Regions from separate parts of the Ureibacillus sp. GCM10028918 genome, predicted to be linked through region 3. Evidence: riboswitches for the same ligand, from Rfam matches in the RefSeq annotation. Region 3 holds a riboswitch; each other region holds the start of a gene.
The links. Region 3 has a riboswitch for S-adenosylmethionine ahead of ACFQU5_RS15110 (bifunctional homocysteine S-methyltransferase/methylenetetrahydrofolate reductase). Riboswitches for the same ligand answer to the same signal wherever they lie in the genome.
Positions count from the first base shown of each region.

Region 1: linked by a shared signal. The riboswitch ahead of metK (methionine adenosyltransferase) and the one ahead of ACFQU5_RS15110 (bifunctional homocysteine S-methyltransferase/methylenetetrahydrofolate reductase) in region 3 are both predicted to bind S-adenosylmethionine.
Region 2: linked by a shared signal. The riboswitch ahead of metA (homoserine O-acetyltransferase MetA) and the one ahead of ACFQU5_RS15110 (bifunctional homocysteine S-methyltransferase/methylenetetrahydrofolate reductase) in region 3 are both predicted to bind S-adenosylmethionine.

Region 1 covers NZ_JBHTFK010000014.1:13,046-21,138, forward strand. Annotated here, with positions in the region: gene ACFQU5_RS12585 (Dps family protein) at 1-67, shown strand, start outside; gene ACFQU5_RS12590 (transposase) at 215-532, shown strand; gene ACFQU5_RS12595 (NUDIX domain-containing protein) at 585-1,052, shown strand; gene ACFQU5_RS12600 (alpha/beta hydrolase family protein) at 1,036-1,815, shown strand; gene pckA (phosphoenolpyruvate carboxykinase (ATP)) at 1,877-3,463, opposite strand; SAM riboswitch class I at 3,663-3,776, shown strand; gene metK (methionine adenosyltransferase) at 4,229-5,425, shown strand; gene ACFQU5_RS12615 (acyltransferase) at 5,898-6,998, shown strand; gene ACFQU5_RS12620 (hypothetical protein) at 7,089-7,640, opposite strand; gene ACFQU5_RS12625 (gamma carbonic anhydrase) at 7,772-8,093, opposite strand, start outside.
Region 2 covers NZ_JBHTFK010000017.1:148,805-156,897, reverse strand. Annotated here, with positions in the region: gene ACFQU5_RS13680 (hypothetical protein) at 586-1,980, shown strand; gene ACFQU5_RS13675 (MBL fold metallo-hydrolase) at 2,296-3,156, opposite strand; gene metA (homoserine O-acetyltransferase MetA) at 3,464-4,402, opposite strand; SAM riboswitch class I at 4,504-4,613, opposite strand; gene ACFQU5_RS13665 (hypothetical protein) at 4,721-5,497, opposite strand; gene ACFQU5_RS13660 (AAA domain-containing protein) at 5,510-8,093, opposite strand, start outside.
Region 3 covers NZ_JBHTFK010000018.1:24,998-33,090, reverse strand. Annotated here, with positions in the region: gene ACFQU5_RS15135 (endonuclease Q family protein) at 1-677, shown strand, start outside; gene ACFQU5_RS15130 (alpha/beta hydrolase) at 919-1,692, opposite strand; gene ACFQU5_RS15125 (LysR family transcriptional regulator) at 1,883-2,767, shown strand; gene ACFQU5_RS15120 (tetratricopeptide repeat protein) at 3,016-3,891, shown strand; gene hemG (protoporphyrinogen oxidase) at 4,074-5,471, shown strand; SAM riboswitch class I at 5,558-5,657, shown strand; gene ACFQU5_RS15110 (bifunctional homocysteine S-methyltransferase/methylenetetrahydrofolate reductase) at 5,871-7,718, shown strand; gene metH (methionine synthase) at 7,711-8,093, shown strand, end outside.

The DNA.
Region 1 (8,093 bases), on a different contig from region 3:
AATGGCTCAAAGCTTAGAGAAACATGTTTGGATGCTTTCGGCGTTCTTAGGTAATCCGGAACGATAAATAACTCATAATATTTAACTTGACCCAAAAGTTCCATGTGAATTCTTTTGGGTCTTTTTATTAATTTATTTAGTAATGAAGAAAAACCAACATAATTTACATGATGCATAGTTCAGATTTTTTCGCTACATACTGTTTGAAAAGGAGTTGATCAAGATCGATACAACAACGATTTATGTTTCTGTAGCGAATCAGTCTTATAGTTATTTGCCGCTAGGATTGCCATGTGAATTTAAGCTTCAATTGGAAGATCAGAAAGCACGTTTATTTGAAAAATTATTTTTACAGTTAAATTCTTTAGAATTTGATAATATAGTTCGAGCACATTTACCTTATATTCCTTACCATTTGGATGAGTCAAATGATGAAATTGATAATCGCATGAAGAAGATTTATGCCCTAATTCATGAATTTGGCGATGAGCATACAAAGAAATTTGTAGAACAATTACCTTATTTCCATTGATTCCAAAACATCCCTTAGCTAGACTTATTAGTAAGAAGGAAGTGGCTTAGGGATGTTTACCTTTATTGATGAAAATGGTCTAAAGTGTGAGTTAAGTTTTAATAAGGCGCCTGCAGAAAAAGAAATAAAACATGTACTAGTGTTTGTTTTGTATGAAGGAAAATGGCTATGTACAATAAATAAAAAGCGCGGCGTAGAATTTCCAGGAGGCAAGGTAGAACCTGGAGAAACTTTGGAAGAAGCGGCAATCCGTGAAGTTTATGAGGAAACAGCTGTTCACATTACTGATTTGAATTGGTTTGCCTATTATGTTGTCCATGATACACCGGTTTTTAGTAAAGCAGTTTTTACAGGGAGAGTCGAGAAAATTGATGAGTTCACCCAGGAACATGAGACATTAGGCATAACTTGGTTAACTACTGAAGAATTGGTGAATCATCCTTCTTTAAGTTTCTACATGAAGGACGAAGGTATGAAAAAGATGTTACAGGTGGTGAAGAATCATGAAAGACAATGGTAGTATTGAATTGATCCGAGCGTATCCTTCACCCAATCCAAATGTGTCCCTTCAAGAGATTATTTATTGGTCGGAGGGACTACGAGTAAAGGGGTTATTAGCTAAACCAAAAAAAGAAGGGCAGTATGAAGCCTTGCTTTACCTGAGGGGTGGTCTACAGTCAATTGGAATGGTTCGCCCATCAAGAATAGCTCAATTTGCTGCCCAGGGCTTAGTGGTCTTTGCCCCGTATTATCGAGGCAATCGAGGCGGCGAAGGTCGCGACGAGATGGCTGGAGCGGATCGATTTGACGCAGTCAATAGCATAAACATGCTAAAGAGTTTTGCTAATGTCAAAGAAGTTCATTTATTTGGTTTTTCTCGTGGCGGATTAATGGCGTTATGGACTGCAATCTTAAGAGATGACATCAAATCTGTTGTCACGTGGGCAGGTGTAACAGACGTAACGTCCATGTACATGGAACGAGTGGATATGCGGAGAACGCTGAAACGTATTATCGGAGGTTCTCCAAATAAAGAGCAGGAGAAGTATGATGAACGAAACCCGATCTTGAAAGCGCAGATGATCAATGCGCCAGTGCTTATTATTCATGGGACCGAAGACGAGAATGTGAGTATTGAACAAAGCTATGATTTAGAGCAGGCATTAATAAAAGAGAAAAAGCAGGTAGAAACATGGTTTTCTTCAGGCTTAACTCATTACTATCCGCCGCACATCAACCGACAAACTGTGAGGGCTTTGTGTGAATGGATGAAGATGAAATGAAAAAAGCGGACGTCCTTTAGAGACAGTCCGCTTTTTTTATTAATATGTTTTTAGCCCGAGATTAAGCTAATGGGCCACCTTTTTTCAGTATTTCTTCAGAAACATTAGAGAACTTTGTGAAGTTTTCTTTGAATAAGTTAGCTAAGAAGTTTGCCTTTTGATCATAAGCTTCTTTGTCAGCCCAAGCAGCACGAGGGTCTAATACCTCACTTGGCACTCCTTCAACTGCAGTTGGGATGTGTAAGCCAAAGATTGCATCTTGTTTAGTTTCTACATCGTTTAGCTTACCATCAATTGCAGCACGAACCATTGTACGTGTATAAGAAAGCTTCATACGTGTACCGACTCCGTATTCTCCACCAGTCCAACCAGTGTTTACCAAGAATACTTGTGAGCCGTGTTCATCAATTTTTTCACCTAACATTTCAGCGTAACGAGTAGCTGGAAGAGGTAAGAAAGGTGAACCGAAGCATGTAGAGAATACTGGCTCAGGAGATGTAACGCCACGTTCTGTACCTGCTAATTTTGAAGTAAAACCACTCAGGAAGTGGTACATCGCTTGTTCTTTTGTTAACTTACTGATTGGAGGCAGCACACCAAAAGCATCAGCAGTTAAAAATACAATTGTTTTTGGATGTCCTGCAACAGATGGCATGACGATATTATCGATAAAGTGAATTGGATATGCAGCACGCGTATTTTCAGTTAGAGAACCATCATCGTAGTTAGGAATGCGAGATTCCGGGTCAACAACAACGTTTTCTAATACAGTCCCAAAACGAATTGCATTATATATTTCTGGTTCTTTTTCGGCAGAAAGGTTAATTGTTTTTGCGTAGCATCCACCTTCAATGTTGAATACACCGTTATCTGACCAACCATGCTCGTCATCACCAATTAATTTACGGTTGCTATCTGCCGATAAAGTAGTTTTACCAGTGCCAGATAGACCGAAGAATAAAGCAACATCTCCTTCTTCACCTACGTTAGCCGAGCAATGCATAGAGAAAATGTCGTTTTCTGGTAAAAGGTAGTTCATTATACCGAAGATCGATTTTTTCATTTCTCCAGCATATTCAGTACCACCGATTAGAATAATTTTCTTTTCTAGTGAAACGATGATAAATGTTTCAGAAGCTGTGCCATCAACTGCTGGATCAGCTTTAAAGTTCGGAGCTGATACAATAGTAAATTCTGCATTATGAGCAGCTAGTTCTTCGTTAGTTGGACGGATGAATAATTGATGACAGAATAGATTGTGCCATGCGTATTCGTTAATAACTTGAATTTGCAGCTGAGATTCTTTGTCTGCACCAGCATATCCTTTGAATACATATAGCTCTTCTTTTTCTTTTAAATAGTTGACCACTTTTATATATAGATTATCAAACACTTCAGCAGAAATCGGACGGTTAACATTACCCCAGTCGATTTTGTCTTTTGTGCTTTCTTCTTCTACGATATATTTATCTTTAGGAGAACGACCAGTATATTTGCCTGTTTCAGCACGTAATGCACCTTCAGCAGTTAATGTAGCTTCTCCACGTTCTGTAGCTTTTTCCACTAATTGTGGTACGGATAATTGAACTTTAATATTTTCGCCGTTTAATAATTCCTTCAGCTCATTTGCAATTTCTACTGAATTCATCGATTAAATACCATCCTTTTTATAGAATTCCCTAAGTGCCGGGAGGTTTGATTATTTTCAAAAATAGTATAACACATTGAATTAATTAGTCTATACTAGTCCGGAAAATTATTTTTAAATCTTTAAACTTTTAATAGAATTAGTCAAAAACGATTGACAAGTGACCCTACATTACGTAAGATGTACTATTGAACGGATACTCTTATCCCGAGTTGGTGGAGGGTCAAGGCCCTATGAAACCCGGCAACCTGCGTTATTTATTTAACGCGATGGTGCCAACCTGATGCAAGGGAATACCCTTGAACGATAAGAGTGAAAGGTAATGTTATGAATCCACAATTCCTTTTACTCATGTCTTAACTAGAGTAAAAGGAATTTTTTTTTTCTAATTGGAACACAATGATGAGGATAGCATTTTTTTCTATTTTTATCTGTGCCTTTCTAAATCCATGTATTTGTATAGACCGTATATACACATTTTAGATTGTAGTTTTATTATGTCCAGTATGCAGATTTTAAAGAAATAAGATTATTGATTACTGTGACAAATGTTAAGCTGAAATTTTGTTCGCTTACTGTTTTATACGAGAGTAATAATAAAACATTAATTCACATTTACCTAACTTATATTCTAAAGTAGGAAAGAATGAACAAGTTAAATGGTAACGGCTGAAATACCGATCGAGTAGAGCGGGTTAAACATGGATAATGAGTACCGTATCAACAACGAGAATTTATCTCGCTATAAACTTAGGAGGAAACGAAATGACAAACCGTAGACTGTTTACATCAGAAAGTGTAACAGAAGGACACCCAGATAAAATTTGTGACCAAATCTCAGATGCAATTTTGGATGCGATTTTAAAAGAAGACCCAAATGCTCGTGTAGCTTGTGAAACAACCGTGACAACTGGTTTAGTGCTGGTTGCAGGTGAAATCACAACTTCAACATATGTAGATATTAAAGGAATTGTTCGGGATACTGTAGCAGAGATTGGCTATACTCGCGGAAAATATGGTTTTGACGCAGAAAACCTAGCTGTGTTAGTAGCAATTGGCGAGCAATCACCAGATATTGCACAAGGAGTTGACCAAGCTTTAGAAGCTCGTGAAGGATTCATGACTGACGAGGATATTGAAGCGATTGGAGCAGGGGACCAAGGATTAATGTTCGGGTTTGCATGTAATGAGACACCAGAACTTATGCCACTTCCAATCAGTCTTGCACACAGACTAGCTCGACGCCTAACAGAAGTGCGAAAATCTCAAGAACTTTCTTACTTGCGTCCTGATGGTAAAACTCAAGTAACTATCGAGTATGATGAAAATAACAAGCCGGTACGTGTAGATACGATTGTTATTTCTACTCAACACGATGAAGAAGTTACGTTAGAACAAATCCATGAAGATATCAAAGAAAAAGTCATTAATGTAGTGGTGCCTGCTGACTTAATTGATGCGAACACAAAATACTTTATTAACCCAACTGGCCGTTTTGTAATCGGTGGTCCAAAAGGCGATGCAGGTCTGACAGGTCGTAAAATTATTGTAGATACTTATGGTGGGTATGCTCGCCATGGTGGTGGTGCATTCTCTGGTAAGGATGCGACAAAAGTTGACCGCTCAGCAGCATATGCTGCAAGATACGTTGCAAAAAATATTGTAGCTGCGGGTCTGGCCGAACGTGCTGAAGTACAATTAGCTTATGCAATCGGTGTTGCCCGACCTGTATCAATTGCCATTGATACATTTGGAACTGGAATCGTGAAAGAAGAACAATTAGTAGAATGGGTAAGTGAATTATTCGATTTACGTCCTGCTGGCATTATTAAAATGCTTGACCTTCGTAGACCAATCTACAAACAAACAGCTGCTTATGGACACTTTGGTCGTACTGACTTAGACGTGCCATGGGAAAATACAGATATCGCTGGGCAACTAAAAGAAAAAGCTGGAATTTAACTTTTCCACTTATTAAAACTGAAACCGAGTAGATAAAGTCGATATTCGACTTTTTCTACTCGGTTTTTTTGTTAATTCTAAAAAAAGTAGGTACCTAGACTGTTTGAAAACAATAGTGAGTAAGGAACCCGGCTAAAGCGTTGACCCGAATTAAACAATACATCCACGAGGAGACGAGCGAGACAAGCAACTTCAAGGATTGAACGTTCGTCAACAGTCTCAAACATGTGCAGAAAAACGAATGTTTTTCTGCACATGTTTTTTATTTTATTTTTAGGGAATTGAAAGATAGCTCTAAAAATTCCCTATAATGCGCAAACTGGATTTTAAGGTTTGTTTAAGGTTCGTCACTAATAATAAAGTTCATAGGCAAAACCTTTTGGATGAAATTTAAGCAGTTAAGCAGTACATAGACAGCTAGTTGTTTAATTGGTTGTGAAGATTAGTAGATAAATATTGAGAGGTTTTAATTATGAGTAAAAGAGAAAGGTTAAATGAAATAGGGATTGTACGAGGAATAGCAATCATAGGCGTACTATTTGTTCACTCAACTTCATTTATAACCGTAGAATTACCGCCAGAGAGTAGAAGTTATGTTTTTTATAATTTTTTAAATACATTCTTTAAATATGGAACGCCCACATTCATATTTTTAAGTAGCTTTGTGTTGTTTTATAATTATGCAAATCGCGAAATAACGAAGAAGATGTTATTAAATTTCTATAAAAAGAGATTTCTATATGTAGTAGTGCCATATCTTATTTTTTCTGTATTCTATTTTGCATTAACAGTACACCTTTATTACGATTATTCTTTAACGGAAGCATTGACCATTTTTACACAAAAAGTATTAACAGGGAAAGCTTATACACATTTATACTTTGTCTTCATAAGTATTCAGTTATATCTTATATTTCCTTTGGTTCTTTATATGGTACAAAAGTATAAATGGATTTCAAAATATTCGTTGTTAATTGGTCTAGTGATTCAATGGACGTTTGTCTTACTAAATCATTATTTCTTCCATATTACATTTAAAGGGAGTATTTCTCTTTCTTATATGTCCTATTATTTTTTGGGGATTTATCTAGGCGTGTATTTTGAACAGTTCAGAACATTCTTGCGTACAAACAAAAGGTATATATTGAGCGTACTCTGGCTAATATCTGGTTTTTTTTATGTCTACGCGATGTACCTTACAAGAAAAGGTTTGGCCTCATATGATTCAATGGTTTATGAATTATTATGGAATGCCTTTACTTATTTTGCTGCAATATTTTACTTTGGTTTTGCGTTTACAATTTATGAAAAACTAAATGGTGGATTAAAGAAAGCACTTCTTTACCTCGGTGACATATCTTTTGGAGTATATTTAATTCATCCATTCTTCCTGTTATATTTTCGAATGATTCCGATTACTCCACAAGATTCATGGTATCACTTATTTAACTTAGGTTTATTCTTATCGGGGTTAATTTTCTCGATCATAACAGTTGAACTGATTACACGCTACTTCAAATATTCTTGGATACTATTAGGAACGGTCAGAATGAAACCACGAAACAAAAACTAAAAATAAAAACACTTTCGTTACTAGATGCAGTTCATTTTGTAGTCTAGTTCGAAGGTGTTTTTATTTATTCGCTTTACGCATTCCAATTAATTAATACTCTTCAATTGGCACTTTGAATAATTGAAGCTTGTTATATAGTTTGCTTTTAACTGAAGAATCCATTGCACCGGTAGGTTCAAATTGAAAAGAATAGCCATCACTAAAATGAAAAATATATTTCTCGTCTTCCCCTGTCTCGCTATCAGGGTAGAGATGCCTTACGTTTGTTAACTCAGCCCATTGATAGACTACTTTGCTTCCTAACAAAGGGTTGTACTCAATATAGTTTTCATCTAAATACACATAATAATTTAATCCCGTTAGATAAATAGTAAAAAATCCAAAAAGAGATAAAATGATAACATAAAGCTTTGTAATAAACTTTTTAACGAAATATAAGAATACTAATGAAATGAAAGTAATGAAAAACGCTAATAAATACATGATTAAATTTTTGCCAAATGATATAAAGGCAATTTTATTGGGGTCTTCAAAAACAACTACCGATAGAACGACAGGAGTTAATAATACGATAATCGGTGCAATTACAATGACAAGAATTGCAAATACCCAGTAGATGCTTCTCTTTTCAAACTGGTCCATCTCATTCTCCTTTATATATGTAGTATATGTAAACGAGTATAAGACATTAAAAAAGTAATTAAGAAAAAGACGGGTATAAGCGGGAAGCGTTATACCCAACGCCAAATTTGAGTTGCTACTATAATATGATTTTATGATTGGAGGGATTTGTATATTTGTCCTTTTTCTACATATTCCCGAATTATACGATCCATATCTTCGCGGTCTTCTGCTGTGACTTCCCGTACAACTTTTGCGGGTCTTCCCATCGCCAAGCTATTGGGAGGAATTTTTTTGCCAGGAGGCACTAAACTACCGGCACCTATAAATGCTCCTTCTCCAATTTCTGCTCCGTCTAAAATGATTGAACCCATGCCAATCAAAGCTCGTTTTCGAATGACACAGCCATGTAAAGTGACTTGGTGTCCAACAGTTACTTCGTCTTCAATAATGACAGGATTATCAGGACTTTGG
Region 2 (8,093 bases), on a different contig from region 3:
TAAAATTGCTAAAGGAGTCTTATCTCTTTTTAAAAAATTAAAAGTTATTACATGCTTAGAAGTAATAATCGAACATCTTTTTATAAAAAGTGAAGAGTTAACCATGTTCTTTTTCAAAATGCCTACAATAAAAACATTAAGTAATGATAGGCTTTATGGATTCTTTAGAGTGACTTTTTAGTTACTCTTTTTCTTTCCACCTTTTAAAAAAGGTTAAATGTTTTGCTCCTATTTCTAGTATTTTTTACTCTTAAGGTTTGTAATCATATCAACATTATTAGCTGGAAATAATACTTCCCAACAATATGAATCTTGTATAGTAGAAATTTTCTTATCTCCTGCTGTTCTTCTTTCGACATAAACTCTGTTGTAGCTCTAAGCGCTTACCAATCACCAATAGCTACACCATATAATCGACATTGAATCCTATATCGCATCTGCAACACTCCACTTTAAGTTAATTAGGAGTCTATCTATTAATTAAAAACTACCCACTGCATTTCAAAAAAAACATACAATGGGGTTACACACCATCTAGTCATACGCCTCATATTCTATGGTTAAACGAATAGAGGGGATAGACATATGGGTGTTGATTTGTCGGCGTTGCATTGGATTTATGTTGTGTTCATTGTTTTGATAATCGGGTTTATGGTCAGACGTCGGGATACGTCTTTAATATGTATTATCGGGATTTTCGTCATTGCCATTGTGGCAACCGGGGACTTTACCGCTTCGATCAGTGGCGTATTTGACAGCTTTATCTACGCCATTAATGAACTATTATCGACCATTCTTATTATCTCCATTATTGTTGCGATGAGTCGGGTTTTGATGAAAACGGGAATCAATGAAGTCATGATTTCCCCATTCACAAAGATCATTAAAAACCCTTCCCTTGCCTATTGGACAATTGGGATATTAATGATGATCATTTCATGGTTCTTCTGGCCATCTCCGGCAGTTGCCCTCCTTGGTGCAGTGCTTCTTCCTGTTGCCATTCGTGCAGGTCTCCCTGCTTTAGGAGTAGCCATGGCAATGAACTTGTTTGGTCACGGAATTGCTCTTTCTAGTGACTTTATCATACAAGGTGCACCAAAGTTAACAGCTGATGCCGCAGGGCTCCCTGTTTCAGAGGTGATTACGGCTAGTATTCCACTAGTGATTGTAATGGGGGCTGTGACAACCATTGTTGCCTTCTTCATGCTTAGAAGGGATATGAAACGTGGCAGTATGGAAATGGTAGGTACATTCGATCGTGAGAAAAAAGAAGAAACTGTGAATACGAGTTTACTAACTGCAGGACAGCGTAAATTTTTTGCCGTTCTTATTCCAGTTGCTTTTGTGCTCGATGTTGTCGGAATGTCCGTCTTTAATCTTTCAGGTGGCGATGCGACAGCCCTCGTGGGTGGAACAACTGTATTCATTCTCATCTTGCTGGCTATCTTTGCCCATAAAAATGACGGCTTGGAAAAAACGACAAGCTATTTAATCGAAGGTTTCCAATTTGGGTTTAAAGTATTTGGTCCGGTTATTCCAATTGCTGCCTTCTTCTATCTAGGAGATTCAGGATTTATTGCAGTGCTCGGTGAGTATTTACCGTATGGATCGCAAGGGATTGTCAATGACCTCGGTGTCGCTCTTGCCGCTATTGTGCCATTAACAGGTGAAATTGCTGCAATCACTTTAACAACAGTTGGGGCGATTACAGGATTAGATGGTTCCGGATTCTCGGGAATTACATTAGCCGGGTCCATTGCTAATCTGTTCGGTACTGCGATTGGTGAAGGAACGGCTACTCTTACTGCTCTTGGTCAAATTGCCGCGATCTGGGTCGGTGGAGGTACACTTGTTCCTTGGGCACTGATTCCTGCTGCAGCGATTTGTAATGTAAGCCCTTTTGAATTAGCACGTAGAAATTTAATTCCTGTAGTAATTGGATTAGTCGTAACAACGATTGTTGCGATGTTCCTATTGTAAACAAAAATGTGGGTTTTCCCTAACAAGAAAACCCATTTTAAACGCAGCTTGATTAGAATTGTTTCAGCATTCTAATCTTCCTTTTATGATAAATTAACGCCACAAACAAAAATTTCGGGCATTTTTTATAGATAAATATCAAATAAATTTCACCTATATCCATCACTAAAGCAATCAATACAGGTGAAAAAATAGTGACTTTATTTCTTTGAGAGTAGGTTTATCAATTATCATTTACTCTTGTTTGTTATTCCTTTAGTGGCTATGAAGGGACACTAAAAAGGATGCAAAACACACCCTTTTTTGTGAAGTAATTTAGTTTTCTATATCATCTACATAGCGGCCGTATTTCGGTATTGCGATTTGTTCAAAATCATTTACTAGCATTTCTAGACTGTCAGTCAATTCTTTACCTTGCATTGGTAAACCATGACCAGTAATTGCAATAGTCGGTTTTAGATCTTTTAGTTTTTTTACAGAGTGCCAAGCTTGCTTCCAATCGGTTGTCAAATAACGCGGAGGACCACTAATTTCTTGCTCTTGTACGAGCACTTTAAAAAGCGATTCCTGTTTGACAGTCACAAATGCATCACCAACCACTAAAGCTCCGTCTGACTCCCTAAAAAAAGAAACGTGTCCGGGAGAATGCCCAGGTGTATGCACCCAATTCCAATCCTTTAATATCGGTACAGTACCATCACTTGGTAATGGCTTTACATGCGACCCTAAATTGATGGGTTCATTTGGAAAAAAAGGAGACATTCTTGCAAGTAGTCCACCTTCCACAGTTGGATCTGGATCGGGATAACTTTTTACCCCTGTTAAATATGGAATTTCTGATTCGTGGGCATAAACCGGTACATCCCAATGCTCCACTAACTCAATGACTGCCCCTACATGGTCGAAATGCCCGTGGGTTAGCACTATGCCATTTGGACGAGCGTTTGGTCCAAAACGCTTTTCTGCTTCTTTAATGATGGTATTAACAGATTTAGGCATCCCTGCATCCACTAATGTCCAGCCTGTTGAATTGTTTGCTTCGCCAATCATACACACATTGACTACCTGAATTGTAAAAGAGTATATATCAGGTCTTACTTCTTGACCTTTTCCACTTGAAACCGAGGTCATGGGTATATACTTATAATCCTCACCATAATTCATTTGTTCAGACATAATTTTGCCCCCTTCCAATAGTATTTTTTCTCTAAACCCGATGAATATTCATTCTATAATGATTTATTTCCACAAAATTGTAGGGTTTAATCAGATTTGGAAGTAATTGATGGGCAAAAATGATGTACTGCTTGAGAATTTGTTATTCATTATCATGATGAATACAAAAAGTCATCTATTACTGGCAAAAAGTGGTGGTAATTAATAGTATGAAACACAATAATCCTTCCACAAATAAAATCATCTCAATACCGGAAATAAATTTCCAAATAGAAAAGCCATGTGTTTTAAACACATGGCTCACTTACTAAATATGGAATTCTATCGTATCCTCAACATAGTGCCAATCAAATGGTGTTTCTTGGTAAACATAGTAGTTTAACCAGTTGTAGAAAAGAAGATATGATTGAGCCCGCCAAGTATTTTTGGGTGTCTTGTTCGGGTCATTATCCGGGAAGTAGTTCACGGGAATGTCTACCGAGTCCCCTTTTTCTATATCCCGTGCATATTCATCTGCCAACGTTGTCGCATCATATTCTAAATGGCCAGTGATCATAATATGCTTCGTGTCTTTTGATTGTACAATAAATGGACCCGCTTCTTCTGAGTAGCTAAGTAAATGCAATTCCGGATGATTACGCACTTCCTCTAACGAAACAGAAGTGTGGCGAGAGTGCGGTGCAACATATTCATCACTAAATCCGCGCACTAAATCGACAGTTAAATCAGTAATCACATGGGAATATATGCCCGAGCATTTTTTAGGAAGCTCAAATTTTCCGATATTGAAATGTTTATAAAGGGCCGCCTGTGCGCCCCAACAAATATACATACAGGAAGTAACATTCACTTTAGCCCAATCCATAATGTCACTAATTTCTTCCCAATAGATTACATCCTCAAATTCCATACGTTCAACTGGAGCACCTGTAATAATCATGCCATCGAATCTGCGATGCTTAATTTCGTTAAAGGTCTTATAAAAAGTATCTAAATGTGATTTCGAAACATTTCTAGAAGCATATGTAGCAGTGTTTAAAAATGTAACATTTGTTTGTAATGGTGTATTCCCTAGTAAACGTAATAGCTGTAACTCCGTTTTCTCTTTTTCAGGCATTAAATTACAAACTAAAATATTTAATGGTCGAATTTGTTGTGTGCTTGCGCGATCTTCTTCCATAACGAAAATTTTCTCTTTGCGCAATATTTCCCCAGCAGGTAAATTCTTTGGTATATTAATCGGCATTCTTGTTCCCCCATTTCTTAACATGCCAAATTCATTCTATCTATACAATAAAAAACCTCCCATTCCAGCGTGAGAATGAGAGGGTATTAGATATACGCGCACTCTTATCTCCCAAGACACTTATGTCTTGCTGGAATTAGCACCTTTCTAACGATGTTAGAGGTTGCTGAAGCTTCATCGGGCCATATCCCTCTGCTTCTCTTGATAAGATAGATGAAATTAAACTAATCGTAACACGGTTCATATATATTTGCAATATTCTAGATTTCAATTAATTCAATTAATCGAATTTTTACATAGAGTCTTTACTTGAGACCATCAGTCTAATGGTAATTTTTGTCTCCATGATGATTTTTCATTTTCCTGGATGAGGTTTTCTAAATGATCATCCCACTTTTTCATCAACGTATTCCAAACACGAGAGAAGAATAAATCCTTTTCTTCATCATAAAGCAGAAATTCTACACATGGCACGTCATTTACTTGGACATCTTCGACAGAATCAATGGAAGTGATAAAAAGTTTTTCCCGCTCATCCTCAATTTCTTCATCATTGTCATCTTTTTTCGAACGAATTGCTTCTACCATAAAGCGATCATCGATAGGAAGTTCATCTTTTTGAATTTGATAACGGAAAATTTGCTCTGGAAAATCTTCAAATTCCAGCACTTCTTCTATATCCCCGACTAAAAAGTTCTTATGCGTAGAACTATATAAAATCTCGGTGGAGGTTGCCTCCTGCTCCTCTTCAAATACCCCATTGGCAAACTGCTTTTGCCCTTTTTCTGTTAATTGAAAGTATGAATCCACTTTCTCAATTAACCCTGTCTTTTGCATTTTCGATAACAAATCTTCCACAAAAAGCTGCTCTACGAGGAGTATTTCGCTGATTTGTTCGGAACTTTGAAATTTTGTATCTTTCAATGATAGAAAGAGCATTTTCATTAAAATATCCATTTTCGTTCGTCTGACTGGCTTATATGTGACTTCTAATGTACGAACAGGAACACACCAAGTATCAGATTCTAGTATCACAGCTTTTGATTTATTTGTTAATTCTAACTCAAGCTTCTGCTGTAAGGATTGTAGTTCCATCGTGTTCTCCTTTTATGAAATAAAACTCTCAATTGTATTTCGATACCCATTTTGTGACTTCACTGTATTTAGAAGTGTTTTATACATTTTACGGGTCTCTTCTTTTTTGGGACGGTTGACAAACATTTCTGTACTTCCGATTAACACAAGTAATTCCCTGGCACGTGATAAGGCAACATTTAAACGACGATAATCTTTGGCAAAACCAATATCCCCGTGTTTATTATCGTTATTGCGAACCATACTTACTAAAATCACATCCATCTCCATTCCCTGGAACTTATCGACAGAACCAGTTCGAATGTGTAGATGAGGAAGGTTCAACTCTTGTTCAATAAGTCTGTTAATTCGTTTTACTTGTGCTGCATAAAAACTAATTACTCCAATAGATTTTAATTCATCTTCTGGCATTAATCCTTTGTCTTTAGCTTTCGCCGTTGCTTCGTTCAGATCAATCAACATATTTCGGATTACTTGGAGCTCGGACTCATTCAGCAAACTTGAGCCTTCCTTCATGCGCTCTTCAAAGAATTCCTGTTTGTTCGGAATATCTACCCATAATAGATGCTCACTTCGGTTAATAATTGGACTTTCTAATTTATGGTCGCGTAAAGCATCTGAATCAGGAAGACCACATTGTAAAGAATCCTTTCCATATTCATAGAATGGTGAAATAGTCTTCATAATGTTTTCATGCATACGATATTGAATCGCAAGCATTTTCTTATTGGAAGCTGGTAGGTTCTTATATAAACGTTCGAATAAAGATTCTTCAAGCAGCTTTTCTAATTCGCGTTTTTCCTCAAAGGTATTACTTTCTTTAATGACCGTTTCCAAAGTTTCTTCAAACGTATCATCTCCAATTAACGGAGGAAGCTGATGATGATCCCCTACTAGCACAACCTTCTTACCTTTAAGCATTGGCAGCAATAGCTCTGGAGGAGTTGCTTTAGAGACCTCGTCAATAATCACCACATCGAAAATTGGATAGTTTTCCATAAACTCTTTATTGGCTGAAGCAACACAGGTTGTCCCAATAACATTTGCATGCTTTACATAAAGCTTACGGATCTCTTCTAAGTCATGCTCAGTTGCTTGTTCAAGCAGTGCTTTCCACTGTAGCTGCATACTTTGGGCAACAGGAAGCATTTCGATTTTCTTCTGTAGTTTTTCCATTTCCAGTTCGATTAGTTTTATCTTTTCTTTTGTTTTTTCCAGCTCAAGCTCAGGATTTTGTTTCGTAATCTGTTCAAGTTCTTCACTATCTTTTTCAAGCTGAATTCCTTTTGAGTTGAGTTCTTTTAATTGAACCATGTGATCCTTCAGTACGGACTCACCGTTATTAATCTGATTTTGTACACTTTCAAACTCTTGCTGTTTTTTCGAAAGTTGGTTTTTTAGCCCGTCGATTTTCTCTTTATTTTGCTCTAATTCTACAATTTCTTTTTCTAAAACCTCGCAAACTGTGTGAATTTCAGCAACAGAAGGAAGTGACTCCATTTCCTGCGGTGTAAGATTAAAAGATTGTAGCTGTGTTTTATAATGAGATTGTCTTAATACTAGGTTCTCTTCTTTTGTTTTAATCGATAATATTGAAGATTGATCGATTCCGTCTTGCTGCATCATTTGATCAATAATTTCTTCTTTTATTTTATTGAAGACTAAAAGAGATTCATCAATTAAAGCTTGATAGCGATGAGTTATTTGATTGATTACAAGCTTTCTTAAATAAAGACCTTGGATAGAACGTACCCCATTGTCTTTATTAATCTTCTTTTGGGCAAAAGCGAGGCTTAGCTTCGATAAAAATTCATCAATTTCTTGCAATGAATAATGATGATTTGAAGGTAACTCCGGTGCTGGAACCTGTATGCCTAAAGTTGAGTTGCTGTATTCAATCGCTTTATCTAATCGAATTGTAATTTCTTTTAGTGTTTTGAAGCCAATCAATTGTTCATGAATTTTCTCCAAGTCAGAAAAAAGGCGATTCAACACATAGCCTCTTCGGATTTGGTACTTTTCGATGAACGACTCAACGTCATACACTTTTTTGAAGGCCTGAACTTCTTTAATTGTAGAATCCATCATGCTTGTACGATCTTCAAAGTTTTTGCTTTGTTTTCGCACTTCTTCAAGTTGTAATTCAATTGTTTCAAGGTCGGAATTCACTTGAGAATATTCAAGCATTCTCTTACTTTTATCAATATTCTTCCGCGCATTTTGGATTTCTTCATCAATTGAGTCAGCTGAACCAATCAATTCGAGTGTTTCGGTAATTTCATTCAAGCGTGCCGCTATCTTATTACGCGACTCTAGTAGCTTTTCTAGAGATTGTTCTGTTTTTTCTCGTTCTTTTTTTAGTGGGATAATTTGTTTTTTTAGCTGAGTAATTTCTTCAGTAATCTTTTCTAGTTTTTCTTTGGCAGCTTCCTTTTTTTCAATTTCCCCAAGCAGGTTAATTTCTTTTTCTTTTAGGATTGCTATTTCAGATTGATAGTTTGAAATCTCTTCTTTTAACCGCTGTTCCTTTGTCTGATGCCCTTCTATTTCTTTTATGATGGCTTCATAAGTTTGTTTCTTCCAATATTCGGAGACA
Region 3 (8,093 bases):
AGGGGGTGAAGAAGAGTTTAAGTGAAGTATTTAATCCAAAGTTAATAGATGGAATTGAGCTAGGCTTAAGTTCTGACACATATATGGTAAAAGGGATGAGTGAACTGGCACCTTATTCCTTTGTGACGAATTCAGATGCCCATTCGCTTGGAAAGCTTGCTCGTGAATATCAAAAAATAAGAGTAGCAGATGCCAATTTTGAGGAATTAAAAAAGGCACTCCATCAAAAGGAAGGTAGAGCAATTGTTGCAAATTATGGATTGAATCCGCTACTTGGAAAATACCATGAAACGGTGTGTGCTGATTGTGGTGAACAAATAGCGGAAGAAGGACATACTCGGTGTCCATATTGCGGAAAAGAACACTTGATCAAAGGCGTGGCTAAAAGAATTGCAGAATTGTCAGATTCACCTTTACAAGAAGTGGAAAGACCACCCTATATCCACCAAGTACCCCTGGATTTTATCCCTGGAATTGGACCGAAGACAATAACTAAATTATTAGATGTGTTTGGTACTGAAATGAATATTCTGCACGAAGCATCGTTTGAAGAACTAATGGAAGTAATTCCTGTAAAATTAGCCAACAGCATTCATTTAGCGCGAACAGGAAAATTGGGCATAACAGTTGGTGGGGGAGGCGTATATGGGAAAATTGACGTGAAGAATTCCATGTAACTAGCGGCAAAAGAGTCTTATGTAAACGATTGTTGATAAGGAAAGTATCCCAATTATATAGAAATAAAAAAACAAGCCACATTGTTTAAGACGGGGAATCTTAAACGTAGCTTGTTTTAAAGGGATGTATGTCACTTGGACATATAATTTATAGCAAATTGGGGAATTTGCGGTTTTGGGTTACCACAAAAATTTGCTAGGGGATACATTAATAATATAACCATGTTTCTCAAATTTTATATCAAGAGATTTGAGAAATTTTCATTTTCTCTTCATTCCATTCAAGTCCTTCAAAGAAACGATAGATTTCTTCAAAAACAAGCTCTTTTTCTTGGTCAAGCGTTAGAATATGACCAGAGTTGATAAAGCTTTTAACGGACTTAATGCGAGATTTTACGGAATTATATATTAAATCTGCACTTTCGCAGTAATAATCATCATCACGTAGCCCACGTAAAATGTGAACTGGTGTTTGAATGGTTTGTAGCTTTTCGCTAGTTTCATTAATCATGCCTTGTAAATATTCTAAAGCAGGCATGCGGTATTTTTCAGCGATTTCTTGAGGCTGATCGGATTGTTCGTCAAATGTGCCAGCTAATTTTTTATATTTAATGGTATAGTCAATAATTCTTTCCTGTAAACTGTCTACACTTTTGGCTATTGCAGGAGCGGACATTGCAACAATTGCTTTTGTAGGACGTTCTTCTCCAAGTTTCAAAGAGAAAATACCACCAAGTGAGACACCTGCAACAGCAATTTCATCATAACCTCTATTTTTTAGTTCATCGTAACCTTCTAGTACGCTGTTCCACCATTCAATTGGATTCGTTTGAATAAGTGTCACAGGGTCACCACCATGACCTTTGTATAATGGTGCATGTACTGTATAGTTGCGTTCAGCTAAATATCTGCCTAAACGCTTTACGTCGTTCGTATTTCCAGTAAAACCATGAAGTAAAAGAACGGCGCGGTTACCTTTTTCAATCATAAATGGTTTTGGAGGAATGATTTTCATTTTTTTGACTCCTTTAATTAATTAGTTGTGACAAACATTCGAACTTTTTATATAAAGTATTGTTTTTATTTATTAATTTTGATATGAAAACTTTATGTCTAAGCTTATTATAGTGTTAACAATACATAAGTACAATTTATTGTTTTTATCATAATCATTCCAAATAGTTATTAATAGAGAGAGGTATAAAATGGAGATCCAGCAGCTTGAGTATTTTAAAATCGTTGCAGAAATGCAGCATATGACACATGCAGCAGAACAGTTAAATATTTCACAGCCAGCTCTAAGTAAGTCAATTTCAAATATCGAACAAGAAATTGGTGTTCCTTTATTTGATCGACAAGGACGCTCAATTAGTTTAAACCGTTATGGCAAACTCTTTTTAACAAGCGTTGATGCAATTTTGCGTGAATTTGAGAAGGCGAAGGTGGAAATCAGTAGTCTCGTCATGCCCGGATATGGCGATGTAGCTTTTGGATTTATTCATACTTTGGGGATGGAAGTAGTCCCCGAATTGATGGCGCATATTCCAGAGAAATATCCAAATATGAAGTTTACATTAACTCAAGCTGCTTCTTATAATCTCTTGAAATGGCTTGAGGAAGGACAGGTTGATTTATGTTTATCCCAACGTATTGAGTCTAAATCAATTGATATCAAGTGGATTGATTTATGGAGTGAGGAATTATTTGTAATTGTTCCAAAAAACCATCGATTTGCAAATCGGGAAACAATTAAACTTGAGGAAATAAAGGATGAACCCTTTATCTCAATAAAACGCGGAAATGCATTGCGTCAAATTGTAGATAAATTGATTAAGGAAGCGGGGATTACAACAAATATGACATTTGCTGGTGAAGAAATGCATACTGTTGCTGGATTCGTTGGGGCTGGTTTAGGTGTTTCCCTCATTCCGAATATTAAGGGGTTAAATGAATATAACGTTTGCAAAATTCGGGTGAGTGAGCCAATATGCGAACGGAAGATTGGGGTTTCGTGGGCTGGTGGCCGTTATTTATCGCCTGCTGCCGTTCAGTTTAAGGATTATTTAGTAGAGTATTTTAAAGAAAAATGATACAAACTGTTAAAAAACGCTTTCACGCAGCAACGGTTGCCCCGTTCGTCTCCTCATGATCGTCATGTTCTATTCGGGTCAACACTTTTGCTGCCCACTTTGTCTAGAAAGCGTTTTCAAGAAAGTCTGGGTGTACTTTTCTAAAAAGTGTAACAAAGTCGAAAAGAGAGCTTTTCTACACGATGGAGTATATAAAGGAAAATGATCATTATAATCTTAGAAAATCTTTGTAAAAGGTGAAGAGTCCAATGCTTGATGACCGTGAAATGTTTGAAAGATTACTGCGTGACCATATCGAACTGTTTGATTCTGAAGAAGTTGAAGAAGCGCTGAATCTATTAAATCTTGCTTTAGAAGGTAATGGCATTGCCATGCTTGAAATTGCCTACATTTATAGGATGATGGATAAATATAGTGAATCAGTGCATTGGTTGAAGGAAGCTTCTCTTTTAGAGAATGTAGATGCCATGTACGAATTAGGCAATTGTTATTTTGAAGGACTAGGTATAGAAGAAAACTATGATAAAGCCCTTTTGTATTATAAAAAGGCGGCCGAAAAGGGACATGCTGATAGTGCCAATAATTTAGCAGATATGTACTTAAATGGTGAAGGTGTAGAGGTTAATGCAAAAGAGGCTTTATATTGGTTTGAGATTGCGGCTTCACAAAATGTAGTGGAAGCAATGTTTACTCTAGGCATCATGTATGAACAAGGTATTGGCATGAATCCGGATGTAGAGAGAGCCTTCCACTATTATTTACAGTCTGCAAAAGGCGGTTATGAAGAAGCACAATATCGGATAGGTACGGTTTTTTTAGATGGTCTGCTTGGACAGGAGAAGATTATCCATCATGCATTAGAATGGTTCGAAAAAGCAGCTGAATCTCATCATATGGATTCTCTCTATAATTTAGGTTTTTTATATGAGAATGGTTTAGGTGTCCCTCGAAATGGGAAAAAAGCACTCTACTATTACAAAAGAGCAGCATTACTCGGTGATTATCAAGCGAAACTAAACATTGCAAGTATCTATGAGCTAGGAATCGACGTTCCAAAAAATCGAAAAGAAGCAGCTAAGTGGCGTAATGCAGCAATGCATCAGATGCAATTCGGGGAGGAATAGATTACTACTCAATTAGTAAATTTCTACTCATAAGAAGTAAGGATATAGAATTCTTGATTAGTATGTAATTATGCGGTTGAGCATTATTCTTGTGCGATTTTTGTAAAACAACTCACAGGTACTTTTATAAAAAAACGTTTATACTAGAGATGCAGATAGAATGAACGGTTAGGAGTGTCTTTATGAAAACAGTTGTTGTTGTAGGTGGAGGAATAACAGGTCTTTGCACACTACATTATTTAAAACGTCAAGCACCGAGTGGTGAGCCGATTCGCTACATACTAGCAGAGAAGAATTCTTATATGGGTGGAAAAATGCATACTGTGCGTGAATCCGGCTTTATTATGGAAACGGGTGCCGATTCTATTGTTGCTCGTCACCCAAATGTCCTTGAACTTATAAAAGAGCTCGATTTTGAATCGGAATTAGTATATAACGAAACGGGTATATCGTATATTCATACAAATAATGAATTACATGCGATTCCAGCAGGTTCTACATTTGGTATACCAATGAGCTTGGAATCCTTGCAGGCAAGTACTTTAGTTTCTGAAGAAGGAAAACAGCGTGTTTTACAGGATGCTGAAATCCCTAATGATCGTTTTACAAAGGATAGTTCAATAGGGGACTTTCTAGAGTACTTCTTAGGAAAAGAAATAGTCGAGAAGCAAATTGCCCCGGTCCTTGCAGGGGTGTACTCCGGCGACTTATATCAGTTATCTCTTGCATCCACATTACCTTATTTGGTTGATTATAAGGACAAGTATGGCAGCATCATGAAGGGTTTTGAAGCAAATAGAGAGCAGTTTGATAAGGCAGCCAATAAAAAATTTATTTCATTTCGAAATGGACTTTCAGCTCTAATCAATCGCCTGGAGGAACTTCTTCCTGAAGTGGAATTCTATAAAAACATTGAAACAACAAGTGTGAAGAAAAATGGTGCGTTATATAATGTGAAGTTTTCCAATGGGGAAATGGTACAAGCAGATGTGGTTGTACTAGCAGTGCCGAATAACGTTGTTAAAAGTATATTAAATGATGAAGAACTTGATCGGGACTTAGGTAAGTTTACGAATGCTTCAGCTCTAACAATGTATTTGGGCTTTAGTCTACCGGATTCGATTTTACCTGCCGATGGGACGGGTTTTATCGTGTCTCATAATAGTGGTTTAGTTTGTAATGCATCAACATGGACTAGCAGGAAATGGAAGCACACTTCTTCGGATGGCAATTTGCTCGTTAGATTATTCTATAAAAACACGAATCCTCGATACGAAGAATTAGCTGCAATGACAACGGAAGAGTTAACGAAAGTTGCATTAGAAGATGTGAAGCTAAGCCTTAATATCCAAGATGAACCGATAGTGGTGAATGTAGCGAGATGGATCAATATGATGCCAAAGTATGATTTAGCTCATAAGGAAGCGTTGGACTCCTTATTAGTCGACTTAAATTCAAAATATCCAAATCTCTATATTGCAGGGAGCTCCTATTTTGGTGTAGGAATTGGGGCTTGTATTGAAAATGGAAAAAACACAGCCGATAAAATACTGAAAAGTCTAGCAGCAATCCAAAAGTAGAGTAATATCTCAAAAGTCTGAAAACTTATTGACGAAATCGCATTTTAAAGATATGATACGTTTTAACATATTAAAACTAAATAGAACTCTTATCAAGAGAAGTGGAGGGACTGGCCCGATGAAGCTTCAGCAACCAACAAAAATTGTAAGGTGCTAAATCCAGCGGCATAAGCCGAAAGATGAGGAGGATAGCAAAAACAAAAGCCTTCTTTTCATAAGAAGGCTTTTATTTTTTTATGGAAATAAGAAGGTTTATACGGATGATGTTGCTATGAGATAAATTGAGAAGTTCTAAAAGTATTAATTTTTCATGTGATATTCATTAAATAAGGTACGTGAAAAACTATTACACCGCATTAAATAAACGGAATATTTAGAATGAAAAAGGGGATGGGATGTATGGGGCTACTTGAAGTGTTAAAAACAAAAGTATTAACAGCCGATGGAGCAATGGGGACTCTACTATATTCATATGGTCTAGATAATTGCCATGAAGAAATGAATATTATAAAACCTGATTTAATTGAACAAATCCATCTTGAATATATAACTGCTGGAGCTGATGTGATTCAAACTAATACATACGGTGCAAATGCTATTAAACTCGCACGCTATGGTCTGCAAGCTAGAGTAAAGGAAATTAATGAAGCAGCAGTTTCCATCGCAAAAAAGGCAGTGGGGAACGGCAATCAGTTTATTTTGGGGTCAATCGGGGCAATACGTGGTGTGCGTAAAAGTGATGTGACACTTGATGAGATACTAGCGGCTATTAAAGAGCAAACAAGAGCTTTAATTGACGGGAAGGTAGATGGACTTTTACTTGAAACTTATTATAATCTTGAGGAGTTAACCGAAACGATTAAAATGCTGCGCACAGTAACTTCATTACCCATCATTGCACAAGTATCCATGCCTGAACCTGGCGTACTGATAAATGGGATGAACTTAAATGAAGCCCTTAAAGATCTTCAAGATTTGGGGGCTGATATCGTTGGGGTTAACTGTCGATTAGGTCCTCATCATACACTTCAAGCATTTGAAGGAGTTGAATTACCGGAAAAGGCATTTTTATCTGCTTACCCAAATGCGTCTTTATTAGATATCGAAGAGGGGCGAGTGATTTATGAATCAGAAGTTGATTACTTTGCAAGAGCGGCTGTGCAGCTACGAAACCAAGGTGTTCGACTGATTGGTGGATGCTGTGGCACAACGCCAAAGCATATTGAAGCAGCGAAAAAAAAACTAAGGCATTTAAAGCCAATTGAAGTGAAGATTGCGAAAGTGCAAAAGGAAATCTTCATTCGAGAGGCAGAACCTAGTAATTTAGAACCGCTTCACGAAAAGGTAAAACGTGAACGTTCTGTCATTGTTGAATTGGATACACCAAGACATTTAGAGATTGAAGCCTTCGTGGAAGGGGCCAAGACACTCTATAGCGAAGGTGCGGATATTATAATGATGGCGGATAATTCATTGGCATCTCCTCGTATTAGTAATGTTGCGATGGGCTCTATTTTGAAGCTGCAGCATGGTATCCGAACAATGCCTCATATTACTTGCCGTGATCGTAATTTAATTGGATTACAGTCGCACATAATGGGGTTAAATGCACTGGGTTTACATGATATTTTAACTGTAACAGGAGACCCAACAAAAGTAGGTGATTTTCCAGGGGCAACTAGCGTTTATGATGTGTCGTCCATGGAGTTAATTTCATTAATTAAAAAATTAAATGAAGGAATCTCTTTCTCAGGTAAACCTTTACGTAAAAAGGCAAACTTTTCTGTAGCTGCAGCCTTTAATCCAAATGTTCGAGTACTTGATCGAGCGGTGGCGCGTCTAGAAAAGAAAATAGAACACGGTGCAGATTATTTTATCTCTCAACCAGTTTATACAAAAGAAAAGATAGAAGAAATCTATGAGGCAACAAAGCACCTTTCAACACCGATTTATATAGGAATTATGCCTTTAACTAGTTTCCGCAGTGCAGAATTTTTACATCATGAAGTGCCAGGTATAAAGCTTTCTGAAGAAGTGCTGGAAAGAATGAAGGCTTGTGAAGGGGATAAAGAAAAAGAGACAGTTGAAGGAATTGCCATTGCAAAAGAACTACTAGATGCTGCTGTCAAATACTTTAACGGTATTTATTTAATCACACCGTTTATAAGATACGATATGACAATCCAACTAATGCAATATATCAAACAACTTGATGAGCAAAACAAAGGGGTAAGAGTGAATGTATAACCCGATGATAGAAGAACAATTACAAAAAAGAATATTAATTATCGATGGTGCAATGGGAACAATGCTACAAGAAGAAAACCTAACGGCTGATGATTTTGGTGGAGAAGAATTAGACGGATGTAATGAAAATTTAGTTTTAACACGTCCAGATGTTCTATCTAAGATTCATCGTGCTTATTTAGGAGCTGGTGCAGATATTATTTGTACCAATACATTTGGAGCAACGCCATTAGTATTGAACGAGTATGGACTGGGTTCAAAGGCAGAGGAAATTAATAAGCGTGCTGTAGAACTGGCTTTATCTGCAGTGCAAGATTACTCAACAGATGAGTGGCCGCGTTTTGTTGCAGGTGCGATTGGACCGACGACAAAAAC